2 linked regions of the Flexistipes sp. genome follow. The protein of the gene in region 2 interacts with the protein of the main gene of each other region in a pairwise test. Links are inferred from orthologs where the notes say so. Each region holds a gene or a part of one and is shown on either strand. Other genes may lie near its edges. The genes, in order: UMU13_RS01115 and topA.

Region 1 (3,204 bases), on a different replicon or contig from region 2:
CGGTTACTGGGAAGCTGAAGTAAAACTCAAGCCCGGTGAATACAAATATTTTTACCTGATCAACGATAAAAAAGTTGTTGCTGATCCCACTTCAATATATAAAGTAGAAGACGGATTCGGCAACAAAAACAGTATATTGAAGGTTAATGCATGATAAAATTAAAAGTTGGTACAATTATTATACTTTTTTTAGCAGTAACAGCATGCTCAAGGCATTACGTCAAGCAGTCGGAAGACTCTCTTTCGTTTTATTACAATGGAAATGGAGCAGAGAAAGTCATCTTCTATTCAGACATAAACAATTATGCCGGCAGTCATTTCAAAAGAAATGAGGGATACTGGATATATACCTTAGACAAACCGGCAAATGTAGAAGAAATAAAGTTTTTTTATAAAGTGGACGAGAAGGTATATCTTCCTGAATGCATGATGAAAATTAAAGACGAATTTGGCGGAAAATTATGTATTCTGGAATTTTAATGTAACCAAAGCACAGTTAATCCGTTTTATATTTAAAAGGTTATTGGAGGAAGCAAAATGAACAAAATAACAATAACAGCTGCTTTTCTATTGAGCATAGTATTGAATACATTTGTCTCTGCCGCGGAAGTGAAAATGGATGAGCTGATAAGCAATACTCCCGCCGAATTGCAGAATCAGGTGCGTCAAGCCGCAACTGAGTCAAGGGAAGTTGCTGAAACATTACAGAATATGTACCAGCACGGATACAGCAAAAGTACCGTCAGCAATTTCCTTAACAAGGTGGAAGATTACCAGCAGCGGGGATATCCTGTCAGTGATTTAACAGATAAAGTAAACGAGGGTATAGCAAAAAATGTAAGAGGGCAGATGATTAGCCGTGCTTTGAACCAAATGGCTCAGAGGCAGGAGTTCGCATCAAAATTTGCAGCTCAGTTTGCATCAAAGAAATCTGTCAGGCAGCAGATTGAAGAAAATGTGAAAGAAGCTATGGCAGCCGGTATGAAAAAAGAAGATATCCAGGCAGTCGGCAGTATGCTTAATCAAAATATGCAGCAAAACCGCAATATGTCTCAAATGGCAAAAGAGGTTACGGAAACAGCTAAAACCATGAGTAGACTGGGAGTGCAGTCATCACAAATCAATGGAGTTTTGAATCAGGCAATGCAGCATAATTTTACTCATCAGGAAATGAGCCAGATGAGACAAAGCTTCAGAGAAAATTTTTCAAGCACCCATACCGGCAGATTTACAGAAAATGTGTCCAAAAGTATAGGTGCCGGTTACAGAGGCGCTTCTGCAGTGGGGCATGCCGATGGAATGAACGGCAGTAGAGGCGGTATGTCAGGCTCCGGACAGCAAGGTGCCGGCGGAATGAGTGACGCCGGAGGTATGGGAGGTCACGGTGAAGGTTCCGGTTCGGGTGGTAACGGCGGTGGCGGAGGCAACCGTTGATAGTTAAACGTTCAATGTTCGTGAAAGTGGAAGTAAACATTTATTTATAGTTGCTTTTGGCTATTCGGGTAAACTTATCACTAATTCTCCACTCAACCCGTACACGATTCAACAAATTATTACTTCCCCACTTCCGCTTCAAGACGGTCTATCACCTCTTTTTGTCCCTGCAGCGTAAAAATAACATAGGTGCCTAAAAATTCCCTGTTCACAATCTTCAGATAATATATGCCGGCAAGATATTCCAGATGGTTGATTTTATCGTACCCTATTTTTACAGGTTTTTTATAGAGTTTTGCAGTATCAATTACCGTTGCATCGTTAAGTGCCCGGTTTGCACTCTCGGTATACGCTTTTACAAGTCCTCCGGTTCCCAGAAGTATCCCACCGAAATATCGGACGGTAAAAACAGCCGTATTTATTATATCATTATGGTATAAAATATTCAGGGTGGGTTTGCCGGAAGTATTTTTCGGCTCACCGTCATCCGTACAGTTTTCATCTATCTGCTGATCTTCCTGCAGATGCCTGTATGCCCAGACAATATGCCTTGCCTTGGGATGCTGCGTTTTCAGTTGTTCGAGTTTACCTTCAAAATTTTTATAAGGAACAACGTATGATATAAACTTTGACTTTTTCACCTCGTATTCCCCATAGCCTTCTTTTATCACCGTATACATCTATTAGTAAACCCCATCATCTCTCATTCATTTACTGATTAATATATCATTTCGCAATAATATGCAATTCTCACAAAATTGGCACCAGCTCAACAACGAGTAAATCCTTGAAATTTTTACATTAAATTTTATTATTAATTGTAATTGTTTAATTAGTCTTAAAGGTTTACAGCATATGCTCCATAAATTTGCAGGAGGTTCATATGACAGTTGAAAACATTAATTCTCATGGGCACGATACTTTTGAAATCAGAGGAAAGAATGTAAATATTTTTACGGATCCTTTTCAACTGACTACTGAAAGCAAGGCTGATATTATTTTGGTTACTCATTCACATCATGATCACTGCAGCCCTGATGACATTGCCAAACTGTTAAAAAATGATACGGAAATTGCCGCTTCACAAGATTGCAAAAGTAAAATTAACGGCAGCGTTACGGCAATGAAACCCGGTGACAGTGTTGAAATAAAAGGAGTAAACATTGAAGCAGTGCACGCTTACAATATCGGGAAAGACTTTCACCCCAGAGAGAATAACTGGCTGGGCTTTATCTTTGATTTGGACGGCACCAGATATTATCTGGCCGGGGATACGGACTTTATCCCTGAAATGAAAAATTTAGAAGATATAGATATAGCTTTTATCCCTGTAAGCGGCACATATGTAATGACGGCTGAAGAAGCCGTGGAAGCAGCCCTTGCAATCAACCCAAAACTGGCTATCCCCATGCACTACGGTGCTATTGTCGGCTCAGAAAGTGACGCTGCACTGTTCAAGGATAAACTGGAAGGGAAAATACCGGTAAAAATTCTTGATAAAATTTAATTATTTGTGCTCGTAACCTTTTGATGATATGCTTACCCGTTTCTTTCCGTTGTCCAGGAATACGCCGGAGCCTTTTTGCGTGTAACCAATATCGTACACTTCGATTCCTTTTTCTTTAAGAGAGTTATCAACGGCGTGTTCCTTTTTTGCTGTAAAAAGAAGGGCAAATTCTTCTCCGGAATTAATGAAATAATCAACTTTATCCACATCAAACTGCTTAAGATGTGAAAACGGAAGCCGCTTTTCTTCTATAACTATTTTCA
Region 2 (3,435 bases):
CGGCTTTTAAAGAAGCAGTGGTTATAATCGATTGAATCGGCACTTATAACAGGGGCAATTGCATCGTAAAAAAATAATTCCTCTGATACCAGTTTTTTCATTAGAGTCTGGGCAAATGAGTCGGAAGTCAGCGGGCCTGTGGCGATTATTAAAGGCCTGTCTGCAGGAATATCTTTTATTTCTTCATTTATTATCTCAATGTTTTCATGCTGCTTTATAATTTCTGTGAGTTGTCTGGCAAGTGCCTGTCTGTCAACGGCAAGAGAATTTCCGGCGGGAACTCTTGTTTCTTGAGCAGTTTTAATAATAATACTGCCCAGTTTATCAAGCTCTGCTTTCAAAAGGCCGCTGCCGGTGGAAAGTGATTCTGATTTGAGAGAGTTTGAGCAAACAAGCTCTCCCAGGAAACCAGTGGAGTGGGCGGGAGTCATTTTATCGGGGCGCATTTCATAAAGCTTTACATTAAACCCGTGTTCAGCCAGCTGATACGCGGCTTCCGTGCCGGCCAGGCCGCCGCCGATAATGGTTATTGTCTTGACATTGTTTCTCATTATTCGGTGTTTGACTTGGCTTTTTTCTGTTTTACAGTAACCAGTCCGTCTTCATTTGTAACGGCAGCTTTGGTGTTCTTGCAGTCGGGGTAGTTGGGGCATGCGAAAAAAGAACCTCTTCTGCTTCGTTTTAAAACCATTTCCGCATCACACTTTTCGCATTTAACCGTATCGATTTTAAGTATCTGAGGTTTTAAATTACCATCTTCATCCACTTTGATATTTGCAGTATAGTTGCAATCAGGGTATGAACTACAGGCTGCAAATATACCGTTTTTGCCGCTTTTTACAACCAGTTCGGATTCACATTTGGGACATTTGTCCTCTAATTTCTCGCCGGGCTCTATTACTTTCAGAGTCCCATCATTTAAACGAAGGAAACTTTTTATATTTTTGCAATCAGGATAAGCCGAACATGCCAGTATTTCGCCGTATCTGCTTTGCTTGATGACAAGTTCGCTTCCGCATTTTTCACACTTCAATCCTGTGGATTTGCCGTTTTTTTCATCGGTCAGTTTGATTTTACCGTTTTCATCCCTTTCAAAATTACATGAAAATCTGCAGTCAGGATAGCCGGAACAGGCAATAAATGAGCCGTTTTTACCGTATTTTATAATTAACTTTTTGTCGCATTTCGGACACTTTTCGTCGATTGTGAGATCTGCATCAAATTTATCTTCGGCCTTATCGAGTTCTTTTCTGAAATCTTTATAAAATTCATTCAGCAGTTCCACCCATTCCTTGCTTCCGGATTCCACCTGATCCAGTTCTTTTTCCATTTCCGCCGTAAATTCCGCATTGAAAAGATTTGTGAAATTTGAAATCAACAGCTTGTTGACAATTCTTCCCAATTCAGTGGGTCTGAATTTCTTTTCCTCAAGGAGAACATAGTTTCTTTCGATAATCGTGGAAATTATCGATGCATATGTACTGGGGCGGCCTATACCTTTTTGTTCTAAAGTTTTTACAAGCCGTGCTTCGGAATATCTCGGAGGAGGGGACGTGAAGTGCTGTTTTTCCTCATAGTTTTTTACTTCCAGTTTTTCATCCTTTGTAACATCATATATAATAGAATCTTCGTTATTCTCACCGTTTTCTTTGGATTCAACATACAGCTTCATAAAACCTGGGAATTTAAGTATTTTCCCTTTTGTGATAAATTCGTAATCGCCAACGGTAATGGTAATGGTGCTCTGATCAAATAGCGCCGGCGCCATCTGGCTTGCCACAAAACGATCCCATATAAGCTTATAAAGCTTGTACTGATCATTGGTGAGAAAATTCTTAATATTATCAGGTGATTTGTCAACATTCGTCGGGCGGATTGCCTCATGAGCGTCCTGTGTACCCGCTTTCTTTTTTTGTGATTTTGCAGAGCGCCCCTTGCCGAGAAATTTTTCACCGAAGTGTTTTGTGATAAAAGTTTTAGCCTGCTTTACAGATTCCGAAGATACCCTTGTGGAATCTGTTCTCATATAAGTGATCAGGCCCACAGGCCCTTCATTGCCCAGAGAAATACCTTCATAAAGCTGCTGGGCAAGCATCATGGTTTTCTTAGCTGTAAATCCCAGTTTTCTGTTGGCATCCTGTTGTAATGTGGATGTTATGAAAGGAGCAGCGGGGGACTGTCTGAGTTCCTTTTTTGCGACATCAGTCACTTTCGCTTCTTTGTTTTCTAAGTCACTGAGAATTTCCCTTACTTTTTTTTCATCAGGTATTTCGATTTTCTTTCCGTTTTTCTTTTCCAGCCGTGCTTTTACAGCTTCCCCTTTTGACTCCGGTGCGCCTGCGGATTTTTCAAAATATCCGTCCAATGTCCAGTATTCCTTTGGTACAAACTTTTCAATCTCCTCTTCACGCTCGCATATCAGTCTCAAGGCAACGGACTGGACTCTTCCCGCAGACAGACCGTATTTTAAAGGTTTCCATAGAAGAGGGCTGACCTTGTAGCCGACAAGCCTGTCAAGAATTCTTCTGGACTGCTGGGCATTCACCCTGTTCATATTAATTCTGCCGGGCTCTTTTATGCCTTCGTTTACTCCCTGTTTTGTAATTTCGTTAAACTGGACACGGTATGTATTATCCGCTTTTGTTTTCAATGCGGTAGCAATATGCCAGGCTATAGCTTCACCTTCTCTGTCCGGGTCAGTTGCAAGATAGATTTTATCCGCCTCTTTGGCTGCAGATTTCAGTGCATCTATTATTTTTTTCTTGCCTTTTATTGTTTTGTATTTTGGTGTGAAGTTATCTTCGATCTCAACTCCCAACTCATTTTTGGGCAGATCCCTTACATGTCCGACACTTGCCATTACCGTGAAATCCCTGCCAAGATACCGCTCAATTGTTCTAGCTTTGGCGGGAGATTCAACAATAACAAGATTTTTTCCCTTTTTTTGTGGGGATTGATTTGATTTTACATTTGACATAGAAGCTGCACCCCGTCCTCTAAAATAATGTGAATCAGGCTGGATTTCCTGTTACTGTATATAATAATCTTCTTCGTCTCTTTCGTAGTCGTTCTTAAATATGTAGGATTTTTTTTCAAGCAGAGTGTAAAGAGCTATCTGTTTTATCTGCTCCACGTCGATTTTCTGATCTGAGGATTCCAGTGATTTGTCGATGATTTCATCAAGTGTAATAAAATCCAGAATTCCCGCCATATTGAGTTTCTGAAGATACTGGAGAGCTTTTTCCGTAATTTTGTTTTTCTCAGGTACAGTGAAAATACGCATAGCTTTCGGGGAGTCGTAAACACCGAAATTCAATATGGAAAGAGTCTGTCTTATTTCATAATCATCAAAACCTGTATTCTGAAGATAGTCGGTAATATCCTTTTCACTCACTATTTCGTCTGTATCTATGTAATCTATTATAAGATTTAAGG

Evidence for each region.
Region 1: the proteins of topA (region 2) and UMU13_RS01115 interact in binary tests that used the Escherichia coli proteins (3 or more experiments, as listed by UniProt). The link is inferred for Flexistipes sp. from one-to-one orthologs.

The regions. Positions count from the first base shown.
Region 1 is NZ_JAXKVW010000001.1:250,902-254,105, reverse strand. The notes cover bases 335-3,204. They hold UMU13_RS01115 (YigZ family protein), read right to left. Parts: upstream 2,115-3,204; coding sequence 1,554-2,114; downstream 335-1,553. Other genes in these bases: thiL (thiamine-phosphate kinase), read right to left, coding at 2,942-3,204; UMU13_RS01110 (MBL fold metallo-hydrolase), read left to right, coding at 2,318-2,941; UMU13_RS01120 (hypothetical protein), read left to right, coding at 538-1,434; UMU13_RS01125 (hypothetical protein), read left to right, coding at 335-480. In the rest of the region: UMU13_RS01130 (glycogen-binding domain-containing protein), read left to right, coding at 1-154; more of UMU13_RS01125, read left to right, coding at 151-334.
Region 2 is NZ_JAXKVW010000013.1:56,207-59,641, forward strand. The notes cover bases 265-3,365. They hold topA (type I DNA topoisomerase), read right to left. Parts: upstream 2,978-3,365; coding sequence 551-2,977; downstream 265-550. Other genes in these bases: trmFO (methylenetetrahydrofolate--tRNA-(uracil(54)-C(5))-methyltransferase (FADH(2)-oxidizing) TrmFO), read right to left, coding at 265-551; UMU13_RS09235 (DUF494 family protein), read right to left, coding at 3,029-3,365. Outside these bases: more of trmFO, read right to left, coding at 1-264; more of UMU13_RS09235, read right to left, coding at 3,366-3,435. UniProt on the Escherichia coli protein: Releases the supercoiling and torsional tension of DNA, which is introduced during the DNA replication and transcription, by transiently cleaving and rejoining one strand of the DNA duplex.